Regions from separate parts of the Streptomyces sp. NPDC007872 genome, predicted to be linked through region 1. Evidence: riboswitches for the same ligand, from Rfam matches in the RefSeq annotation. Region 1 holds a riboswitch; each other region holds the start of a gene.
The links. Region 1 has a riboswitch for cyclic di-AMP ahead of ACFYNX_RS18655 (M23 family metallopeptidase). Riboswitches for the same ligand answer to the same signal wherever they lie in the genome.

Region 1 (7,628 bases):
GTACGAGACGTGGGAAGGGCCCGCGGAGAAGGCCGCCGACCCCCTGACGGCCCCGGTCGACGCCGACGACTGCGGCTGCTGAGACAGGGGCCGGAGCAGGGCCTGCGGAAACCGATTTCAGGATCGCCCCGGTCATGCCGTACAGTCGTGTTTACCGACGCGGGGTGGAGCAGCTCGGTAGCTCGCTGGGCTCATAACCCAGAGGTCGCAGGTTCAAATCCTGTCCCCGCTACTCAGTAGCGAACGAAGGCCCGGATCCGATGCACTCGGATCCGGGCCTTCGTCGTTTCCCAGGACGTTTCCGGTTGACCTTGACGCAACGTCAAGATCTAGCGTTCTCGTCATGGAGTGGTCGATCCAGGAGATCGCCAAGAAGGCCGGCACCACCAGCCGCACCCTCCGGCACTACGGGGAGCGCGGACTGCTGGAGCCGAGCCGGATCGGCGCGAACGGTTACCGGTACTACGACCAGGCGGCGCTCGTGCGGCTGCAGCGGATCCTGCTGCTGCGCGAGCTGGGGCTCTCGCTGCCCGCCATCGCCGAGGTCCTCGCGGGTCAGCGGGACACCACCGCCGCCCTGCGCACCCATCTCGCCCTCCTGGAGCAGGAGCGCGAGCGCATCGGACGTCAGATCATGTCGGTGCGGACCACTCTCCAGAAGACCGAGGACGGAGAGGAACTCATGGCAGACGAGATGTTCGACGGTTTCGACCACACGAAGTACGAGGAGGAGGTCACCCACCGCTGGGGCCGCGAGGCGTACGAGCAGGGCGACCGGTGGTGGCGCTCGCTGGACGGGGAGCAGAAGCGGGCGTTCGTCGAGGAGCAGGCGGGCATCACCCGTGACTTCGGGAAGGCGGCGCGGGACGGCCTGGCCGCCGACAGCGACGAGGTGCAGGCCCTCGCGCGGCGGCAGGTCGCCTGGCTGTCGACCACCACGGCGCCGACCAAGGAGTACGTGATCGGTCTCGGCCGGATGTACGTCGACGACCCCCGCTTCACCAAGAACTACGACCGGTACGGCGAGGGGACCGCGGTCCTCGTCCGGGACGCGCTGGCGGTCTACGCCGAGCGGAACATGTAGGTGCCGTTCCCCGGGCCCCCGGCCCCACCCCTCTACGCCGGCCCCCCGTACACCGGTCGGCCGTGCGGAGTCGCCGTCCGCCGGGGTGGCGGCCACTCTGGAAGGGCGCGGTACGGGCCGCGGGCGGGCGGACCGGCGGGAGAGAACAGGTGGGGCACCCCCTAGGAGCGGTGGGTCGCGGGAGGCGGGGCGGTGAGGGCCGTCCCGGGTACCGGGGCGCCCGGCGGTTCATCCGCGCGCTGCCGCCGCTGATCATCGTGGGCGGCGTCCTCTTCGACGTGACGACCCCCGCCCCGTACACCGCCTCCCCGATGCTCGCCGCCGCCCCGCTGGTCGCCGCGCCCTTCTTCTCCCTGCTCACGACCCTCCTCACCGGGATCGCCGCCGTCCTCGCCTCGGTCGGCCTCTACCTCTTCAGCGACGACGTCACCCGCGCCCCGGCGGTCGCCGAGACCCTGACCGTGTTCACCGTCTCCGGGCTCGCCCTCCTCATCAACCGGGTGGTGCGCCGCAGCGGCGAGCGGCTCGCCTCGGCGCGGGTCATCGCGGAGACCGCGCAGAAGGCGGTGCTGCCGACGCCCGCCGAGCGGATCGGCGGGCTGCGGTGCGCGGCCCGTTACGAGGCGGCGCAGGCGGACGCGTTCATCGGCGGCGACCTCTTCGCCGTGCAGGACACCCCGCACGGGGTGCGGCTCGTGGTCGGGGACGTACGGGGCAAGGGCCTCGAAGCGGTCGAGGCGGTCGCCGTCGTCATCGGGGCCTTCCGGGAGGCGGCCGAGCAGGAGCGGACCCTGGAGGGCGTGGCGGAGCGGCTCGAACGGGCGCTGGACCGGGAGGGCACCCGCCGGGACAGCCTCGACGCCGTCGAGGGGTTCACCACCGCCGTCCTGGCCGAGATCCCGCGCTCCGACGGCAGCGGCACCTTCGACGGCTTCGTACGGGTCGTCAACCGGGGGCACCCGCCCCCGCTGGTGCTGCACGGGGACGGCCGGGTCGAGCCGGTCGATCCGAGCCGGCCGGCGCTGCCCCTGGGCATGGGGGACCTCGCGTCGTGGCCGGACCGCGCCGAGGCCCGGCCGTACCCGCCGGGCACGACGCTGCTCTTCTACACCGACGGCCTCTCGGAGGCGCGGAACGCGCAGGGCGTCTTCTACGACCCGGCGGAGCGGCTGGCCGGGCGGATCTTCCCCGGACCCGAGGAGGTGCTCGACGCGCTCGTGGACGACGTACGGCTCCACACGGGCGGCGGGGCGACGGACGACATGGCGCTGCTCGCGCTGAGCCGCCCGGCGGCGGGGCAGCCGGAGCGGCGCCGGACGATGCCGGTGGTCCCGCCCGGGAGGCCCCACCACTGACCGCCCCGCACCCCCGCCACGACCGCCCGCGGGCCCCGCCACTGACCGCACGCGGGCCCCGTCACGACCGCCCCGTACCCCCCGTCACCACGGGTAGTCGGAAGGTCTCCCTGCGATAACAATTGACGTACCGTCAGGTTGCGGGGGTTTTGCCATCCTCGGAGCCCGTCCCGCTGAAGGGGGGTCAAGTCGGACCATTCCCTGTCAATTCACTGAATGATCAAGGGGAACGGCTTGGAAACGGGACCCCCTGTCTATTAACGTTCGATAACGCAGCGCGGTCGTCCCAGCCGTCGCAAGAGACGGCACCGTGCGCATGCGCCGAATCCCGAAAGGGAACCGGGGAACCACCATTTGGGGTGAATCGAGCCCTTCGCACCCACCCGTGCGACCGGGCCCGTAGGAGACCTTCCTGCTCCGAACCCGTCAGCTAACCCGGTAGGCGAGAAGGAAGGAAAGGAGCGCGCCTCCGTGGCGTCCAACACCCCTGCCCCCGAAGCCCCCTTCGATGCCTTCGGCGGCGGTGCGGCTCCCTCCGTCCCGGACACCGAGTGGAACCCCACCGAGGACTCCCTCCGCTCCCAGAACCGCTCCGGCGGCCGGCACCGGGTCGTCAAGCAGCGCTCCAACTTCGCCCGTTCCTCCACCGTCCTCGGCGTCGGCGTCATCGCGGCCGTCGGTGCGGGCGGCCTCGCCACCGCGCAGGACAAGCCGCCGGTGGCCATATCGCTCCCGGACCTTCCGGACCTGAACCTGCCCGACGCCCACGACCTCCCCGGCGTCGGCGCGCTCCTGCCCGACCGGGAGGAGCGGGAGACGGTCCCCGCGGACCGCGCCAACCCGAACCCGCTGACCTCCGCCACGTACACCACCGAGACCGACGACCGGGCCGCGCGGACCGGGCAGGTCACGCGGGCGAGCCTGACGACCGCGGACGCCCCGGGCACCGCCGACGCCGGCGAGGCCCTGCGCGCCCGCATCCTCCAGCAGGCCGAGCAGCAGCAGGCCTCCGCCGACGCCGCCGAGAAGGCCGCGGCGGAGAAGGCGGCCGCCGAGAAGGCCGCCGCCGAGGCGAAGGCCAAGGCCGACGCCGCGGAGAAGGCCGCTGCCGAGGCCAAGGCACAGGCCAAGGCGAAGGCCGAGGCGGAGGCCAAGGCCAAGGCGGAGGCGGAAGCCCGCGCGAAGGCCGAGGCCGAGCGCCTCGCCGCGCTCGCGGCCAGCTACTCGATGCCCCTCTCCTCGTACACGCTCACCGCCACCTACATGCAGTCCGGCTCGATGTGGTCCTCCGGCTACCACACCGGCCTCGACTTCGCGGCCCCCACCGGCACCCCGCTCAAGGCGGTCCACGGCGCCACGGTGAAGTCGGCGGGCTGGTCCGGCTCCTACGGCTACCGGATCGTCCTGGAGCTGGAGGACGGCACCGAGGTCTGGTACTGCCACCTCTCCTCCATGACGGTCTCCGCGGGCCAGACCGTGGGCACCGGCGAGACGATCGGCCGCGTCGGCGCCACCGGGAACGTCTCCGGCGCCCACCTCCACCTGGAGGTCCACCCCGGCGGCGGCGACGGCGTCGACCCGGCGGCCTGGCTGCGCTCCAAGGGCCTGACGGTCTGACCCTCCCGGGAGCCGCCCGGGAACCGCACGAGAACCGCCCGGGAGTCGTGCGGAATAGGCCCGGCGGCGGAGACCGTTGATCACCCCATGACCTCTCTCCGTACGCTGGGCACGTCCGACCTCCACGTCTTCCCGCTCGCCCTCGGCGGCAACGTCTTCGGCTGGACCGCCGACGAGGCGCAGTCCTTCGCCGTCCTCGACGCCTACGCCGCCGCGGGCGGCAACTTCGTCGACTCCGCCGACGTCTACTCGGCCTGGGCCGAGGGCAACGAGGGCGGCGAGTCCGAGACCGTCATCGGCCGCTGGCTCGCCTCCCGCGGCAACCGCGACGACGTCGTCGTCGCCACCAAGGCCGGCGCCCACCCCCGGTTCAAGGGGCTCTCCGCCCCCACGATCAAGGCCGCCGCCGAGGAGTCCCTGCGCCGCCTCGGCACCGACCGCATCGACCTGTACTACACGCACTTCGACGACGAGTCCGTCCCCGTCGAGGAGATCGTCACCGCCCTCGACCAGTTGGTGAGGGACGGCAAGGTCCGGGCCGTCGCCGCCTCCAACATCTCCCCCGAGCGGCTCCGCGCCTCCCTGGACTTCGCCGAGGCCGAGGGCCTCGCCCGCTACGTGGCCCTCCAGCCGCACTACAACCTGGTCTCCCGCGAGACCTACGAGGGCCCGCTCCTGGAGACCGCCGAGCAGGCGGGGCTCGCCGCCGTCCCGTACTACGGCCTCGCCTCCGGCTTCCTCACCGGCAAGTACCGCCCCGGCACCAGCGTCGACAGCGCCCGCGCCGCCGGGGCCGGCAAGCACCTGGACACCGGGCGGGGCCGGGCCGTGCTCTCCGCGCTCGACGCGGTCGCCGGGGCGCACGGCGCCGAGCCCGCCACCGTCGCCCTCGCCTGGCTCGCCTCCCGGCCCACCGTCGTCGCGCCGATCGCCTCGGCCCGTACGGTCGAACAGCTCCCGGCCCTGGTCGCCTCCGCCGACCTGGAACTCACGGAGGAGGAGCTGACCCTCCTGACCGAGGCGTCGGCGATCCGGGACTGACGCCGGACGGGCCCTAGGGCCCGTCCGGCGGATCATGGCCGGGGCCGCGACGCCTGGCACGGCACCTCGCCGCGTTGCCGAAACGTCCCGATAGCTCCGCTATCGAGCCGCTCCGGCGCCTTGTGAGGCACCGCACCAGACGCCGCGGCCTACCCGACCCTGATCCGCCGGACAGGCCCTAACCGCGGTAGGGGTTGTAGCCGCCGTAGTCCAGGTACTGCGGCGGCGTCCACGCCCGGCCCGTCGCCCGGGCCGCGTACGTCAGCGCGGGCGAGGCGACCGCCCGGCGCTGCCACAGGTGGTGGAGCAGCTCCTGCTCGCGGGCCGTGAAGTCGGGCCCGGCGGTGCCGCGCCGGGCCCGGTCCCGCAGGAACGCGAGGGTCGTCGCGAAGGACTCGTACTCGCCGACGGCCCGCGCGCCCCGCTTGCCGTACGTCCGGGCGGCGTAGGAGCGGGCGAGCTGCCGGGCCCGCATCGAGGAGAGCGCGAGCGGCTCGTCGGGGGAGAGCCAGCCGGCCGCCGCGTACGCCGGGAGCTCCCCGGAGAGCGTGCGCAGCTCCCGCTGCCGGCTCCACACCGCCAGCCAGGTCAGCAGGCCGAAGGCCGGCATCATGAGCGCCCCGTACACCGCGTAGAAGGCCCAGGGGCCGCCGAAGGTGGCCGAGCCGTTCCAGGCGGCGTGCATGCCCATGGCGAGCAGCAGCCCGGCGAGCGGAAGCAGCACCTTCCGCAGTCGCTTCCCGCGCGGGGCCAGTGCGGCGAGGCCGAAGCCGATGCCGGTGAGCACGGTGAACAGCGGGTGCGCGAAGGGCGACATCACGACCCGGACGAAGAAGGTCCCGGCGGTCATCATGCCGATGCCGGTGGCGCCGACCTCCTGGTCCTCGCCGAAGGCGTTGCCGAGGTAGAGGATGTTCTCGGTGAAGGCGAAGCCGGTCGCGGTGAAACCGGCGATCACCACCCCGTCGACGAGACCGCCGAAGTTCCGGCGGCGGAAGAGGAAGAGCAGCAGGATCGCGGCGGCCTTGGCGCTCTCCTCCACCACCGGCGCGATGACGGTGGCGCCGAGGTGGTCGGCGGAGTCCGGGTCGGCGGTGGCCGTGGCGATCCAGCGGACCGCGAAGGAGTTCGCCAGGATCGCGACGAGCGCGGCGGCGAAGGCGCCCCACGCGAAGGCGAAGAGGAGGTTCTTCCACGGTCCGGGTTCGACCCGGTCGAGCCAGCGGAAGGCCGCCATCAGCAGCGGTACGGGGAGCACGGCGAGGGCCAGGCCGACGAGGAAGCCCTGCGTGCCCGTCTGCTCGCGGACCATCGCCAGGATGACCAGGGCGCAGATCGCGAGCACGGTGACCAGGCATATCGCCCGGACCAGCCGGCTGCGCCAGAAGGCCCGGCGCGGCCGGTAGCGCCACTGGGAGCGGTCGGCGGCGGCGGGGAAGGCCGGCTCCTCCGTGTCCCGGTGGGGGACGGGAGCGGCTTCGGCCCCGGGGCCGTGATCGGGTACGGGACCGGGGCCGTGATCGGGCGCGGGGCCGCGTCCGTGATCGGGTACGGGTCCGTGATCGGGACCGCGTCCGTGATCGGGACCGGCTTCGGCGGGGGCGGGGTTCGACACGTGAGCGACCCTAACGACCGGCACGGACGGAGGGCGACGCACTTACGGGCCGACCTGCCCCGCGGTGCTACTTCCTCCGGAAGAGGAGGTCGTGGACGACGTGCCCCTTGTCGAGCCCCTGGCCCTCGAAGCGGGTGAGGGGACGGAAGCCGGGACGGGGCGCGTAACCGCCGTCGGCCTGCGTGTTCTCGAAGTCCGGGTGCGCGGTGAGCACCTCCAGCATCTGCTCGGCGTACTCCTCCCAGTCGGTGGCGCAGTGCAGGACGGCACCGGGCCTGAGCCGGGTCGCGAGGAGGCCGAGGAACTCGGGCTGGATCAGCCGCCGCTTGTGGTGGCGGGCCTTGGGCCACGGGTCCGGGAAGTACACCCGACAGCCGTCGAGGGAGTCGCCGGCGAGCATCTCGCGGAGCAGGATGATCGCGTCGCCGTTGGCCACCCGGACGTTGGTGAGGCCGTTGCGGTCGGCGAGGCCGAGCAGATTGCCCTGGCCGGGGGTGTGCACGTCCACGGCGAGGATCCCGGTGCCGGGGTCGGCGGCCGCCATCTGCGCCGTCGCCTCGCCCATCCCGAAGCCGATCTCCAGGACGACCGGGAGCCCGCCGAACATCTCGTCCAGGTCCAGGACCCGCTTGCCGTCGATGTCGAGGCCCCAATCGGGCCACCGCTTCAGCATCGCCTCGGCCTGCCCGGCGGTCACCCGGCTGCGCCGCGGCTGGAAGCTCCGGATCCGCCGCTCGTGGTGCGAACCGGCGGGATCGGGCAGGGGTCCCTCTCCGGGGGCGAACCTTTGACTGCCCCGCCGCGCGACGGGCTGGGAGGCGGGGTCGGCGACGGGACGCGGGCTGTTCTCAGGCTGCTCAGACACAATGCGGCCGATTCTACGGGTGGGGGCGGACGGGCGCGGGCGGGCACGACG
Region 2 (7,628 bases), on a different contig from region 1:
CGGCACCTGCCCGGCGGCGTCTGGGAGCGGCGGCACGCGCCGGGGAGCTTCACCTACGCCTCCCACCAGGCGATCTTCGCCGGCTTCCTGCCGACCCCCGCCGCGCAGGGACCCCATCCCCGGCTGTTCGCGGCCCGGTTCGCGGGGAGCGAGTCGACCGCCGACGGCACCTGGGTGCACGACACCCCCGACTTCGTCTCCGGCCTCGCGGCCGAGGGCTACCGGACGGTCTGCGTCGGCGGGGTGGGCTTCTTCAACAGGCGGCCGCCGCTCGGCTCCGTGCTCCCCGGGCTGTTCCGGGAGAGCCACTGGGAGCCCTCCTTCGGCGTCGCGTCCCCGACCTCGTTCGAGTCCCAGGTCGAGCGCGCCGAGGAGGTCGTGGCCGGACTCCCCCACGAGGAGCGGCTCTTCCTCTTCGTCAACGTGTCGGCGCTGCACCAGCCCAACTGGTTCCACCTGCCGGGGGCGACCCGCGCGGCGGGCGACTCCCGGGAGACGCACGCGGCGGCCCTGGAGTACGTCGACCGGCACATCGGGCGCCTCTTCGCCGCGATGGGCTCCCGGCGCCCCTGTTTCGCGATCGTCTGCTCCGACCACGGCACGGCGTACGGGGAGGACGGCTTCACCGGTCACCGGCTCGGCCACGAGGTCGTGTGGACGGTGCCGTACGCGCAGTTCGTCCTGCCGGGCCCCGCCGGACCCGCCGGACCCGACGAGGAGGCCGCCGCGTGAAGACCACCGACCACGCTCCGGGAGGCCACCGCGTGACAACCGCCGGAACCCCCGCCCCCCGCCCGTACCGCAGCTACGTCTACGCCTACCCGCACAAGACGGCGTACCGGGAGCTGTCCGATCCGCCGGAGCTCGCCGCGCTCTGGGCCGGGGAGCCGAAGGACGCGCTCTCGCTCTACGCGCACGTGCCGTTCTGCGAGGTCCGCTGCGGCTTCTGCAACCTCTTCACCCGGATCGGCGCCCCCGGCGAGCTGACCACCCGTTACCTGGACGCCCTCGACCGGCAGGCGACCGCCGTGCGCGAGGCGCTCGGGGACGGGGAGCCGGTGCGGTTCGCGACGGCCGCGTTCGGCGGCGGCACGCCCACCTTCCTGACCGCCGCCGAGCTGGAGCGGCTCTGCGACATCGCCGAGCAGCGCATGGGGGCGGACCTGCGGGCGGTGCCGCTGTCGGTGGAGACCTCGCCCGCGACGGCGACCGCCGACCGGCTCGGGCTGCTCGTCGAGCGGGGCGCGACCCGGCTCAGCATCGGGGTGCAGAGCTTCGTGGAGGCCGAGGCGCGGGCGGCGGTCCGGCCGCAGCGCCGCGCGGACGTGGAGGCGGCGCTCGGCCGGATCCGGGACACCGGCGTCCCCGTGCTCAACATCGACCTGATCTACGGGATCGGCGGGCAGACCGAGGAGTCCTGGCGCCGCTCGCTCGACGCGGCCCTGGCCTGGCGCCCGGAGGAGCTGTACCTCTACCCGCTGTACGTCCGGCCGCTGACCGGTCTGGGCCGGACGCCGCCGGAGGACGACCGGGAGTGGGACGAGCGGCGGCTGCGGCTCTACCGGCACGGCCGGGACCACCTCCTGGCCCACGGCTACGAGCAGGTGTCGATGCGGATGTTCCGGCGGCGGGACGCGGTGCCGCTCGGCCCGGACGACCACGCCTGCCAGACGGACGGGATGATCGGCCTGGGCTGCGGGGCCCGTTCGTACACCTCGGCCCTGCACTACTCCTTCGACTACGCCGTCGACATGCGGGAGATCCGCTCGATCATCGACGCCTACGCGGAGACCGGCGACTTCTCGCGCGCCCGGGTGGGCCGGTGGGTCGACGCCGGGGAGGCCCGGCGCCGCCATCTGCTCCAGTCGCTGCTCCAGGCGGAGGGGATGCCGGTGGCCGGGTACGAGGAGCGGTTCGGGTCCTCGCCCTTCGCGGACTTCCCCGGGGAGCTGGGCCGGTTCGAGGCGCTCGGCTGGCTGGACGGGGAGGCCCCGGCGGGGCTGCTGCGGCTCTCCCCCGAGGGGCTCGCGCACTCGGACGGGCTCGGTCCCGAGCTGTTCTCCCCCGGGGTGCGGGCCGCGATGGCCGCGTACGAGCCGAAGTAGGGGGCGGCCGTGGACCTGACGCTGCTCTACCGGGGGCCGCTCTCCTCCTGCGACTACGACTGCCCGTACTGCCCCTTCGCCAAGCGCCGGGACAGCCGGGAGCGGTTGCGCGCGGACCGGGCGGCGCTCGAACGGTTCACCGGGTGGGCCGCCGCGCAGACCGGCGACCGGCTGCGGATCCTGTTCACGCCGTGGGGCGAGGGCCTGGTGCGCTCCTGGTACCGGAGGGCGCTCGTCGAACTGTCGCGGCTGCCGCACGTCGAGCGGGTGGCGATCCAGACCAATCTGAGCTGCCGGACCGACTGGCTGGCGGAGGCGGACCGGGAGGGCGTGGCACTGTGGTGCACGTACCACCCCGGGCAGACGCCGTACGAGCGCTTCCTCGGCAAGTGCCGCGATCTCGCGGACCGGGGCGTCCGGTTCAGCGTGGGCGTGGTGGGGCTCCCGGAGCACCGGGAGGACGCGCGGCGACTGCGGGAGGCGCTGCCGCCGCACGTGTACCTGTGGGTGAACGCGGCCGAGGGGCATGCGTACACCGACGCGGAGGCCGACGGGTGGACGGAGCTGGACCCCCTCTTCCCGTACAGCCGGCATCCGCACCGCTCGGCGGGGCTGCCCTGCCGGACCGGGGAGTCGGTGGTGTCGGTGGACGGCGGGGGGACGGTGCGGCGCTGCCACTTCGTCAAGGCCGAACTGGGGAACCTGTACGACGGTTCGTACCGTTCCGCCCTGCGCCCCCGCGCCTGCCCCCTCGCCGTCTGCGACTGCCACATCGGCTACGTCCACCTGGAGACGCTGCCGCTGTACGACGTGTTCGCGGGCGGGGTCCTGGAGCGGATCCCCGCCGCCGTACCGCCCGCTAGGCCCGCTGGAGGGGCATGAGGTCGGGGCGCTTGGCCTCGACGTGGTCCCCGGAGCTCTCGCCGCGCAGCCGGCGCCCGATCCAGGGCACGAGGTACTCCCGCGCCCACTGGATGTTGTCGCGGCGCACCTCGAGCGAGCCGCGCGGCGGGACCGGCGGCCACGCCTGGTCGGGATCGGCGGGCACCGGCAGGCCGAGGACCTGGGCGGCGCGCAGGGCGACCCGGGTGTGTCCCTCGGGCGAGAGGTGCAGCCGGTCGCCGTCCCAGGCCCGCCGGTCCTGGACGGACCTGAGCGACCACAGGTCGAGGACCGGGCAGTCGTAGCGGTCCGCGATGGCGCGGACGTGCGCGGTGTAGGTGGCGATCTTGCCGCGCAGGTGCCGGAGCACGGGCACGTCACGGGTGTCGAAGCCGGTGGTCACCATGACGGTCCCGACGGCGGAGGTCAGGTCGGCGACGGCGCGCTCGAAGCGCTCGGCCACGTCGTCCGGGTCGGTGCCGGGGCGGATGATGTCGTTGCCGCCCGCGCAGAAGGTCACCAGGTCGGGGGCGAGTTCCCTCGCCCGGGGGACCTGTTCCGCCACGATCTGGTCGAGGAGGCGCCCGCGTACGGCCAGGTTGGCGTAGCGGAAGGCCTCGTGCTCCGGCAGTTGGTCGGCGAGCAGGACCGCGAAGCGGTCCGCCCAGCCGACGTACGTCCCGTCGGGGCCGGGGTCTCCGACGCCCTCGGTGAAGCTGTCACCGATCGCCGCGTACGACCCGAATGCGTTCTTGTCTCTTGATCTCGAATCGTCTGCCACGGGGGCACATCCTTCCCTTTCGCGTGTGACCTACGCGACCGTAAGGAGGGGTTGACGGTGGGTGATATATGCCACCGATAAAGATTCGCCCAAGTCGGAATAGGCCGAAGGCCCGGAGCGCATGCGCCGGGCCTTCGGAAAAGGGTGTGTCCTTCGGGGCGTCAGAGGGAGACGCCGTGCTGGCGCAGGTAGGCCAGCGGGTCGATGTCCGAGCCGTAGCTCGGGGTGGTGCGGATCTCGAAGTGCAGGTGCGGGCCGGTGGAGTTGCCGGTGGAACCGGAGAGGCCGATCTGCTGCCCGCCGCTGACGCTCTGCCCGGCCGAGACCGAGAGGGAGGAGAGGTGGGCGTACTGCGAGTAGTTGCCGTCCTCGTGCTTGATGACGACCTCGTTGCCGTACGAGCCGCTCCAGCCGGCGGAGACGACCGTGCCGGCACCGACGGCGCGGACGGTGGTGCCGGAGGAGGCGATGAAGTCGACGCCGGTGTGGTAGCCGGAGGACCACATGGAGCCGGAGGCGTGGTACGGGGTGGAGAAGCCGGCGAGGGCGACCGGGGAGACCCAGCCGGTGGAGGAGGCGGTGGAGGCCGAGGAGCCGGTGGAGCTCTCCTCGGCCTCCGGGGCGGCGGGGCGGCCGCTGTCGCGGGAGGCGCGCGGGGCCTCGTCGCCGTTCTTGCCGGAGGCCTGGGCGCCGGTGGTGCTCTGGGGACCGGTGGGGGCGGAGCCCTTGGCGCCGATGGTGAGCTTCATGCCGGGCAGGATGAGGGAGGGGTCGGCGCCGATGGTCCGGCGGTTGTCCTCGTAGACCTTCTGCCAGCCGCCCTGGAGGTGGTGGTCGGCGGCGATCTTCGACAGGTAGTCGCCGGCGACGACGGAGTACGTCCGGGGGCCGGTCTCCGCGGCGGCCTTCGCGGGGGCGGCCTTCGCCGCGACGGCGTGCGCGGTGACGACGGACTGGACGGAGGCGGCGGCCGGGGCGGCCTGCTCGGCGGCGTGGGCCCCCGTGGCGCCGAGGAGCGGGAGGGCGACGACGGCGCCTCCCGTACCGGCGGCGGCGAATCCGCGGGTGAGGGGGTTGCTCTTGGGACGGCGGTGCTTACCCTTCGCGGGCATGGCGAATCCTCTCCGGCGCCTGCGAGGTGAGCTGTCGGGTTCGGACTGGAGATGTCCGGCCGCGCTCTCGCGCGGCTTCACCCCGAGCCGTCCTGCGTCGCGGGACCGGCGTACTTCCTGGGTCCCCCGCTCCTGCCACGCATGGGATGGGTGGAATTCCGGGCGGTGGCAGGATTCGGCGGTCCGTCCGGATTGAGCGTGACGCTAGACGAGCGGGGTCGGCGCGAACAAGCCGCTGTTTTGTCCCGGGATTCCGCCCTAGATCGTTCCCCCGGAATTCCGGTCACCCTCCGTGGAGGACGTTCCTCCGACTCCCTTTTCCCGCACGGAAATCGCGCCGGACCCCCGGCCACGATCCGTCACTTCTATGACGCTGCTCACGCGCCGAATCCCATCTCGCCTGTAAACAGGGCGCGTTATACCCAATAGGCCAATTCGGACAGATCACCCATTCCCGTCCGAGGGGGTGCGCCGCACCGCTCCCGTCTGGATGATTGCCCCAGGAACCGATCAGGAACCGACGTCGCGTCGGACATCCGCGCGCCAACCTTCCAGGAGCATCCGTGACGCAGCAGTTGCCGCAGGTCCCGCCCGTCGAAGCCGACGAGCCCGAGCTGACGGAGGTCCGCAACTTCCGGGACGTGGGCGGTCTGCCGACGACGGACGGGCGGGCGGTCCGTCCCGGCCGCCTCTTCCGCAGCGGCCACCTCGCCCACGCGACCGAGAGCGACGCCGCCTTCCTCGCCGGTCTCGGGCTGCACACGGTCTTCGACTTCCGCAACGAGGCCGACCGGCGGATCGAGGGCCCGGACGTCGAGCTGCCCGGGGTGCGGAACGTGAACATACCCCTCAACGACCCGGCCGACGGCAAGGAGTTCTGGCGGCTGGTGCGGGACGGCGAGACCGCGCAGTTGCGGGAGGTCCTCGGCGACGGGCAGGCCGCGGCCCGGATGTCCGATTCGTACTGCCGGATGGTGGTCGAGCGCACCGCCGAGCACAGCCGGATCCTGCACTCCATGGCCGAGGAGAGCGTCCCGGCCCTGATGCACTGCGCGGCGGGCAAGGACCGCGCCGGGCTCGCCGTCGCGATCACCCTGCTCGCCGTCGGGGTCGAGCGGGCGGCGATCGAGGCCGACTACGTGAAGTCGAACGAGCCGCACCGCCGCTACAAGGTGCGCCGCAGCTCCACCGCCCCGGACGCCATGGGGCCCGAGGTGATGGAGCTGCTGAGCCCGCTCTTCGACGCGCGGGCGGAGTACCTGCGGGCGGCCTTCGGGACGATCGAGACGACCTGGGGCTCGGTGGACGCCTACTTCTCCGAGGGCCTGGGGCTGTCCCCGGAGACCCGCGAGCGGCTGCGGGAGCGCCTGCTCACCGAGGCGTAGGGCCTGCCGGCCGGGGTCCTACTTCGCGCCCATCGCGAAGAGCAGGTAGAGGAAGCCGGCGAAGAGGTGACCGGCGATCAGGTAGGCGAAGAGGCGGAGCACCAGGCCCTTGGGGAACTTGCCTTCCCCGCGCTCCTCGCCGGTGACGGCCGCAGGCTTCTCGGACATGTCGGTCCTTTCCTGAAAAATGGTTACAGCGGCTTTGTGGCGGTCAGCGCCGGTGCGGGGTCCCGTCGCCGAAGCACAACTCGGCGGCGGGGCTCTGGAGCAGGGTGTGGACGAAGAGCAGCTCGGCCCCGCCGGGGGTGGCGGCGCCGATCCGGTGCGGGGTGAGCGAGTCGAAGTGCGCGCCGTCCCCGGGGTCGAGGACGTGGACCGTCTCCCCGAGCGCGAGCCGCACCCGCCCCTCCAGGACGTGGATCCACTCCTCGCCGGGGTGGACGCGCACGATGTCGGCCCGGGTGGCGTGCGGCACGTGGACCCGCAGGCACTGGAGGGCGCGTCCGGCGCCGCCCGCCTGGCGGTAGATCCAGCCGTCGGCCTCGACGGGCTCGGAGCGGTCGCCCCGGACGACGGGGTCGTGTTCGGGCGGGGTCTCCCCCAGGAGCTCGGAGACCGTCGTACCGTAGATGCGGGACAGGGCGAGCAGCATCGGCAGCGAGGGCTGCCGGTTCCCCGTCTCCAGACGCGAGAGGTGGGCCGGCGAGAGGCCGGCCCGCCGGGCGGCGGCCTCCAGGGTGAGTCCCCGGCGGCGGCGCAGGGCCCGCAGTTGCGGGGCGACGTCCGGCAGGACGTCGGTGGCGGAGGCCGGGGAGGTGTCCCCGGGGACGTGGTCCATGACTCCATTCCGCCAGGATCGTGCCTCTGAGGCAAGTTTCTTGCCCCAGAGGCAAAACCCGGAGGGCCTCGCGGAGACCCGGACGGACCGTGTGAGAACCCGGAAGGACCGTACGGGGACCCGGAAGGATCCGGTTCGGGTCAGCGCTGGGCGACCGCCTGCCTGACCAGCGTCTTCCCGAAGTCCCACATCAGCCCGCTCCCGCCGTGGGCCTCGTCCATGACCGTCGTGAAGGCGGTGACGAACCGGTCCACGTCCGCCTCGTCGACGACGAGCGGCGGGATCAGCTTGATCACCTCCAGGTGGTCCCCGGAGACCTGGGTGAGGATCCTGTGCCGCTGGAGCAGCGGGACGACGACCATCTGGGCGAAGAGGCCCTTGCGGGCCGCCTGGAGCATCGTCCAGCGGCCGCGCAGTCCGAGCGAGGACGGCCGGCCGAACTCGATGCCGATCATCAGACCGCGCCCGCGGATCTCGTGGAGCAGTTCGTAGCGGGGCACCAGCTCCTTCAGGCGGCCGGAGAGC
Region 3 (7,628 bases), on a different contig from region 1:
CACCGGCCCCCGCCCAGGAGCCCGCGCCCGAGCTCTTCACCTGGGAGTTCGCCACCGATCCGTACCCCGCCTACGCCTGGCTGCGGGAGCACGCGCCCGTGCACCGGACGACGCTGCCCAGCGGGGTCGAGGCCTGGCTCGTGACGCGGTACGCGGACGCCCGGCAGGCCCTCGCGGACCAGCGGCTGTCCAAGAACCCGGCGCACCACGACGAGTCCCCGCACGCCAAGGGCAAGACGGGCATTCCGGGCGAGCGCAAGGCCGAGCTGATGACCCACCTGCTCAACATCGACCCGCCCGACCACACCCGGCTGCGGCGGCTCGTGTCGAAGGCCTTCACCCCGCGCCGGGTCGCCGAGTTCGCCCCGCGCGTCCAGGAGTTGACCGACCGGCTCATCGACGGCTTCGTCGAGAAGGGGAGCGCGGACCTCATCCACGAGTTCGCCTTCCCGCTCCCCATCTACGCCATCTGCGACCTGCTCGGCGTGCCCCGCGAGGACCAGGACGACTTCCGGGACTGGGCCGGGATGATGATCCGGCACGGCGGCGGGCCGCGCGGCGGGGTCGCCCGGTCGGTGAAGAAGATGCGCGGCTACCTCGCCGAGCTGATCCACCGCAAGCGAGAAGAGCCGGGCGACGACCTGATCTCGGGGCTCATCAAGGCCTCCGACCACGGCGAGCACCTCACCGAGAACGAGGCCGCCGCCATGGCCTTCATCCTCCTGTTCGCGGGGTTCGAGACGACCGTGAACCTGATCGGGAACGGCCTGTACGCCCTCCTGCGGAACCCGGGCGAGCGTGCGCGCCTCCAGTCCTCCCTCGCCGCCGGCGAGACCGGGCTCCTGGAGACCGGGATCGAGGAGCTGCTGCGGTACGACGGGCCCGTGGAGATGGCGACCTGGCGGTACGCGACGCGGGCGCTGACCATCGGCGGGCAGGAGATCCCGGCGGGGGACCCGGTCCTCGTGGTCCTCGCCGCCGCCGACCGGGACCCGGAGCGCTTCGACGGGCCGGACGTGCTCGACCTCGCCCGGCGCGACAACCAGCACCTCGGGTACGGCCACGGCATCCACTACTGCCTCGGCGCGCCGCTCGCCCGCCTCGAAGGACAGGCCGCGCTCGCCACCCTGCTGACCCGTCTGCCGGACCTGCGGCTCGCCGCCGATCCGGCCGCACTGCGGTGGCGCGGCGGGCTCATCATGCGCGGTTTGCGCACGCTTCCGGTGGAGTTCTCCCCGTCCGTACCCCTCTCGTACGGTGACGGCCCGTCAGAAATGTGATCTTCATGTGATCGAGTGGCCATCGACTTGTGACGAGCGTTCGAATGCCGCTACGTTTCCCGGCAGTCTCAGCCGTCACGCGAAAGGCGTACCTATGCGTTCCGGGAACGGACGACACCGTCGCCCCCGTCAGGCCCCCGCCATCGTCGTCGCCGCGGGCGTGACCGGATCCGCCATGGCGCTGCCCCTGCTCGCCACCGGATCCGCGTCCGCCGCCGACGCCGCCACCTGGGACCGCGTCGCCGAGTGCGAGTCGGGCGGTCAGTGGAGCGCCAACTCCGGGAACGGGATGTACGGCGGCCTCCAGATCACCCAGGCCGACTGGGAGCGCCACGGCGGCCTGGCGTACGCGCCCAGCCCCGACCTGGCCAGCCGCGCCCAGCAGATCGCGGTGGCCGAGAAGGCCCTCGCCAAGGGCAGCGACGCGTGGGCCACCTGCGCGCCGATCGCCGGCCTGGCGAACGACGGGAAGCCCACCGGGGTGGACCCGGGCCCGGCCGCCGCCCCGACGACCTCCGTGGCGCCCGTCCCCGAGTCGAACTGGAACTCGGGCGCGTCGGGCGCCTCCGCGGCCGCGCCGTCCGCGGCCGCGCCGTCCGCCGCCGCTCCGTCCACCGGGGCGCCGAAGTCCTCCGCCCCCGCGACCGCCCCCGCCACGGCGCCGGCCACGCCGACGGCTCCCGCCGGCTCGACGGGCCCGAGCACGCCGACCGCCCCCGCGACGCCGTCCGCGCCGTCCGGGACCACCGGGGCCACGGACCCGGCGGACCCGACGCTCCCGGCCGGTCCGACCGATCCGGCCGACCCGACGGTCCCCGCCACCCCCGGTGAGTCCGTTACGCCCGGTACGTCTGTTACGCCCGGTGTTCCGGGAGCTGAGGGAACGTCGGCCGCGCCCGGCACGGGCAAGCACCGGGGCGAGGCCGCCCCGGAGGAAACCGGCAAGCCGGACAGCTCCACCGAATCCGGTAGACATGCCTCGGACAAGGACAAGCTGTCCGAAGAGGCTGCATCGACCCCGATCGCTGATGAAGCGAAGGATTCGGGCACAACGGACAGTCAGCGCTCTTCGGGTGAATACGTCGTGCGTCCGGGTGACAGCCTTTCGGACATCGCCCAGGCGAACGAACTGCCCGGAGGGTGGACCGCCCTCTACGACGCCAACAAGCGGACCGTGGGCACCGATCCGGACCTCATCCTCCCTGGTCAGAACCTCGATCTGACGAAGGGTTCGGTCCCGGCGGCCGGGTAGTTCGTGGGCGTATGTCCGGTTCCGGACGAGTGAGACATGGGTCTCTTTGTCCCAACTGGCGTGTCGCGCCCGCAAGCTCCGCTTCCGTCATCCCTCACCTGCGCAAACAGTCCCCTCCGAAGGGCAAGAAGAGGCGAAATTCGTCGTATGAGCCTCTTTGAACTTCGGGGGGGTCTGTGTCTACGGTCGTCATCGCTCGCCACCGCGGGCCCCGTCGACCGAAACGCCGAATCCTGCCGTCGGCCGATGGGAACAGTCGTCGCGCAAGCGCCGAAGGCAGGAGCGGGGGACCCAAGGTAAGCGCCGGGCCCGGCCGTCCAGACACGGACGGCCGACGACCGGCTAGGGGTGAAGTCGCGTGCTAGGACACGCGGCCGGGCAACTCTTCGGCCCGAACCCGACAGCTCACCTCGCAGGCGTCGGTGAGGAGAATCCCCATGCTGTTTTCCGTCAAGGGCAAACACCGCCGTCCCTCCAAGGCCGCCCAGGTCGCCGCGCTCGTCGGCGTCACCGGCGTCGCCGTCGCCGCCCCGCTGATGACCGCGGGCACCGCCTCGGCCGCCACGGCCTCCGAGTGGGACCGCGTCGCCCAGTGCGAGTCCGGCGGCAACTGGTCCATCAACACCGGCAACGGCTTCTACGGCGGCCTGCAGTTCACCAACTCCACCTGGGCCGCCTTCGGTGGCACCGCCTACGCCCCGCGCGCCGACCAGGCGTCGAAGTCGCAGCAGATCGCCGTCGCCGAGAAGGTCCTCGCGGGCCAGGGCAAGGGCGCCTGGCCGAGCTGCGGCGTGGGCCTCTCCGGCGCCTCGTACGACGGCGGCTCCGCCGAGAGCGCGCCGCAGGAGCAGCCGAAGCAGGAACAGCCCGAGCAGGAGCAGTCGCAGCGGCAGGCGCAGCCGAAGCAGGAGCGGAAGGCCGAGCAGCCGACCACCCGCAGCCAGTCGCGCCAGGCTCCGCAGGCCGCCCCGCAGAAGACCGTCACCACCCCGACCGGCAAGACGGTCAAGAAGGGCGACGGCGAGTACAAGGTCGTGGCCGGCGACACCCTCAGCAAGATCGCCCAGGCGCAGGGCGTCCAGGGCGGCTGGGCGCAGCTCTTCGAGCTCAACGACGACGTCGTCGAGAACGCCGACCTGATCTACCCGGGCCAGCAGCTCCACCTGAAGTGAGCCCGGCGGGTCGCGTGAGTCCGGCGGCTCACGCGCCCCCGATGACCCTCCCGCGGTGACCACCCCGGTCCGGCGCGCCACTCCCCCGTGCGCGCCGGACCGGGGTTCCCCTTTGCCGGGGGGACACCTCCCGTACGGGGCGACCCCTCGTACGGGGCGACCCCCTCGTACGGAGCGACCCCCTCGTACGGGACGACTCCGGCCCCACCTGACGGTTACCGCCCGGTAGGTCTGGGGTCCTTCGTCCCGTTGTGCGTGCCCTCGGGTCCTTTTTCGTCCCAGGGGGCGGGCGCCCGGCCGGTCGGAGCCTCCGGGGCGGTTAGGCTCTTGTCGCAAGGCCGAGCGACCCTGCACCGACCTTGCGTCACATCCCGCGTCACATCCCAGAAGGAGATGCTCGTGCCGTCCATCGACGTCGTCGTAGCCCGGGAAATCCTGGACTCCCGAGGCAACCCCACGGTCGAGGTCGAGGTCGGCCTCGACGACGGCAGCACCGGCCGTGCTGCCGTTCCGTCCGGCGCCTCCACCGGTGCGTTCGAGGCCCTCGAGCTCCGCGACGGTGACCCGAACCGCTACCAGGGCAAGGGTGTCGAGAAGGCCGTCCTCGCCGTCATCGAGCAGATCGGCCCGGAGCTCGTCGGCTACGACGCCACCGAGCAGCGCCTGATCGACCAGGCCATGTTCGACCTGGACGCCACCCCGGACAAGTCCTCGCTCGGCGCCAACGCCATCCTCGGCGTCTCCCTCGCCGTCGCGCACGCCGCCTCCGAGGCCAGCGACCTCCCGCTCTTCCGCTACCTGGGCGGCCCGAACGCGCACCTGCTGCCCGTTCCGATGATGAACATCCTGAACGGCGGGTCGCACGCCGACTCCAACGTGGACATCCAGGAGTTCATGATCGCCCCGATCGGCGCGGAGTCCTTCTCCGAGGCCCTCCGCTGGGGCACCGAGGTCTACCACACCCTCAAGTCCGTCCTGAAGTCCAAGGGCCTCTCCACCGGCCTCGGCGACGAGGGCGGCTTCGCCCCGAACCTCGGCTCCAACCGCGAGGCGCTCGACCTCATCCTCGAAGCGATCAAGCAGGCCGGCTACGTGCCCGGCAAGGACATCGCGCTCGCGCTCGACGTCGCCGCCTCCGAGTTCTACAAGGACGGCAAGTACGAGTTCGAGGGCGAGTCCCGCTCGGCCGCCGAGATGACCGAGTACTACGAGGAGCTCGTCTCCGCGTACCCGCTGGTCTCCATCGAGGACCCGCTGTTCGAGGACGACTGGGCCGGCTGGAACGTCATCACCGAGAAGCTCGGCGAGAAGGTCCAGCTCGTCGGCGACGACCTGTTCGTCACCAACCCGGAGCGCCTGGCCCGGGGCATCGAGGAGAAGTCCGCGAACGCCCTGCTCGTCAAGGTCAACCAGATCGGCTCGCTGACCGAGACCCTCGACGCCGTCGAGCTCGCCCAGCGCAGCGGCTTCAAGTGCATGATGTCCCACCGCTCCGGCGAGACCGAGGACGTCACCATCGCCGACCTGGCCGTCGCCACCAACTGCGGCCAGATCAAGACCGGCGCCCCGGCCCGCTCCGAGCGCGTCGCCAAGTACAACCAGCTCCTGCGCATCGAGGAGATCCTCGACGACGCCGCGGTGTACGCCGGCCGCAGCGCCTTCCCGCGGTTCCGCACCGCGAACTGATCGGCACGGCAAGGGCTGACACCCGCTGCGCCTTTCCGCAGAGCAGCTTCCGTACGTCCCCGTACTCGGTCCCGTACCGTGTGCGGGGACGTCCGCGTGAACAGGGGAGGCGACACGACATGGCCGTGAAGGACCGGGACCGGTTCTCGACCGCGACCCGGATCAGGCTGCTCGGCGAGCAGACCGCCGCCCGTGTCTACCGCTCCCAGACCCGCCGTCAGGCCCGCCGCTCCCGGCTCACCGGCCGCGCCGCCTTCCTCGCCCTCGTCGTCTGCTCCCTGGTGGTGGCCCTCGCCTATCCCATGCGGAGCTACGTCTCCCAGCAGGGCGAGATCGCCGAGCAGGAGCGCCGGGCCGCCGAGGCCGCCCGGCGGGTGCAGGAGCTGAGGGACGAGAAGGCCCGCCTCCAGGACCCGGCCTACGTCCGCCGCCTCGCCCGCGAGCACCTGCACTACGTGCTCCCCGGCGAGACCGGCTTCACCGTGAACGACCCCGGCGCGGAGCAGCGGCCCCGCGCCGACCAGGGGGCGGCCGACCGCCCCTGGTACGACAACCTCTGGGACGGCGTGGACAAGGCCGACCGTCCCTGACACCCCGTACGACCGACGACCGACGACCTAGGCAACCAAGGCAGACATGCAAACGCCCCCTCCGCAGACCGAACGCACCGAGCCCACCGAGGCGGACGTCGCCGCCTTCGAGCTCCAGCTCGGCCGGCCGCCCCGCGGCCTGCGCGCCATCGCGCACCGCTGCCCCTGCGGGCAGCCGGACGTCGTCGAGACCGCGCCCCGGCTCCCCGACGGCACGCCGTTCCCCACCACGTACTACCTGACCTGCCCCCGGGCGGCCTCGGCCATCGGCACCCTGGAGGCCAACGGGGTCATGAAGGAGATGCAGGCCCGGCTCGCCACCGACCCGGAGCTGGCCGACGCCTACCGGGCCGCGCACGAGGACTACCTCGCCCGCCGCGACGCCATCGAGGTCCTGGAGGGCTTCCCGAGCGCCGGCGGCATGCCGGACCGGGTCAAGTGCCTGCACGTCCTCGTCGGCCACTCGCTGGTCGCGGGCCCGGGCGTGAACCCGTTCGGCGACGAGGCGCTCGCGATGCTGCCGGAGTGGTGGGCCAAGGGCCCGTGCGTCACCCCGTGCGGGGCGCCGGACGAGGACGCGGAGGAGAAGAAGTGACCAGGGTCGCCGGAATCGACTGCGGTACGAACTCCATCCGCCTGCTCGTCGCCGACGTGCACCCGGAGACGGGCGAGCTGATCGAGCTGGACCGGCGGATGACGATCGTCCGCCTCGGCCAGGGCGTCGACCGGACCGGCCGGCTCGCCCCCGAGGCCCTGGAGCGGACCTTCGCCGCCTGCCGCGAGTACGCCGCCGTGATCGAGGAGCTGGGCGCCGAGCGGATCCGCTTCGTCGCCACCTCCGCCTCCCGCGACGCCGAGAACCGCGACGACTTCGTGCGCGGGGTCGTGGAGATCCTCGGCGTCGAGCCCGAGGTCATCACCGGCGACCAGGAGGCCGCGTTCTCCTTCGCCGGGGCCACCGGCGAGCTGCCCGGCACCGAGACCTACCTCGTCGTGGACATCGGCGGCGGCTCCACCGAGTTCGTCACCGGCACCGACCACGTCCGGGCCGCCCGCTCGGTCGACGTCGGCTGCGTCCGGCTCACCGAGCGGCACGTCCGCCACGACCCGCCGACCGCCGAGGAGGCCGAGGCGATCCGCGCCGACGTCCGGGCCGCGCTCGACCTGGCCGCCGGGAGCGTGCCGATCGACACGGCCGACGTCCTCGTCGGCCTGGCCGGATCCGTCACCACCGTCGCCGCCATCGCCCTCGGCCTCCCGGAGTACGACTCCGAGAAGGTCCACCACTCCCGGATCTCCGCCGAGCAGGTCGCCGAGGTCACCGACCGGCTCCTCGCCTCCACCCACGACGAGCGGGCCGCGATCCCCGTGATCCACCCCGGCCGGGTGGACGTGATCGTCGCCGGGGCGCTCGTCCTGAGGGAGATCGTGGAGCGCGTCGGAGCCCGCGAGGTGGTCGTCAGCGAGCACGACATCCTCGATGGGATCGCTCTATCCGTCGCATAGGAGGTCGCTATCGAGCCTTCCCACGCGGCTCCGCCGGGAAAGTTCGTGAAGTTCTTCACAAGGAAAAGGGCCCTGAGGGAGTCCGAAGGGGGTCGTTGGGCCCTCCGAGGTACCTCTCAGGGCCCTTTCGCAGGCGCGGGGC

Region 2: it holds a riboswitch for cyclic di-AMP, as region 1 does, so the genes downstream of both, ACFYNX_RS24780 (peptidoglycan DD-metalloendopeptidase family protein) here and ACFYNX_RS18655 (M23 family metallopeptidase) in region 1, are expected to answer to the same signal.
Region 3: it holds a riboswitch for cyclic di-AMP, as region 1 does, so the genes downstream of both, ACFYNX_RS30795 (transglycosylase family protein) here and ACFYNX_RS18655 (M23 family metallopeptidase) in region 1, are expected to answer to the same signal.

Annotation. Positions count from the first base shown of each region.
Region 1 is NZ_JBIAEA010000005.1:18,376-26,003, reverse strand. Features, by position in the region: gene ACFYNX_RS18675 (rhodanese-like domain-containing protein) at 1-82, shown strand, start outside; tRNA gene ACFYNX_RS18670 (tRNA-Met) at 159-232, shown strand; gene ACFYNX_RS18665 (MerR family transcriptional regulator) at 344-1,084, shown strand; gene ACFYNX_RS18660 (PP2C family protein-serine/threonine phosphatase) at 1,255-2,439, shown strand; cyclic di-AMP (ydaO/yuaA leader) riboswitch at 2,749-2,899, shown strand; gene ACFYNX_RS18655 (M23 family metallopeptidase) at 2,911-4,056, shown strand; gene ACFYNX_RS18650 (aldo/keto reductase) at 4,144-5,097, shown strand; gene ACFYNX_RS18645 (PrsW family glutamic-type intramembrane protease) at 5,276-6,712, opposite strand; gene trmB (tRNA (guanosine(46)-N7)-methyltransferase TrmB) at 6,780-7,577, opposite strand.
Region 2 is NZ_JBIAEA010000007.1:194,698-202,325, forward strand. Features, by position in the region: gene ACFYNX_RS24760 (STM4013/SEN3800 family hydrolase) at 1-732, shown strand, start outside; gene ACFYNX_RS24765 (STM4012 family radical SAM protein) at 729-2,105, shown strand; gene ACFYNX_RS24770 (STM4011 family radical SAM protein) at 2,115-2,987, shown strand; gene ACFYNX_RS24775 (SGNH/GDSL hydrolase family protein) at 2,965-3,768, opposite strand; gene ACFYNX_RS24780 (peptidoglycan DD-metalloendopeptidase family protein) at 3,930-4,880, opposite strand; cyclic di-AMP (ydaO/yuaA leader) riboswitch at 4,884-5,043, opposite strand; gene ACFYNX_RS24785 (tyrosine-protein phosphatase) at 5,444-6,265, shown strand; gene ACFYNX_RS24790 (DUF6126 family protein) at 6,284-6,433, opposite strand; gene ACFYNX_RS24795 (helix-turn-helix domain-containing protein) at 6,477-7,103, opposite strand; gene ACFYNX_RS24800 (aspartate aminotransferase family protein) at 7,244-7,628, opposite strand, start outside.
Region 3 is NZ_JBIAEA010000011.1:145,287-152,914, forward strand. Features, by position in the region: gene ACFYNX_RS30785 (cytochrome P450) at 1-1,280, shown strand, start outside; gene ACFYNX_RS30790 (transglycosylase family protein) at 1,441-2,532, shown strand; cyclic di-AMP (ydaO/yuaA leader) riboswitch at 2,791-2,966, shown strand; gene ACFYNX_RS30795 (transglycosylase family protein) at 2,970-3,704, shown strand; gene eno (phosphopyruvate hydratase) at 4,098-5,390, shown strand; gene ACFYNX_RS30805 (septum formation initiator family protein) at 5,510-5,980, shown strand; gene ACFYNX_RS30810 (DUF501 domain-containing protein) at 6,027-6,575, shown strand; gene ACFYNX_RS30815 (Ppx/GppA phosphatase family protein) at 6,572-7,486, shown strand.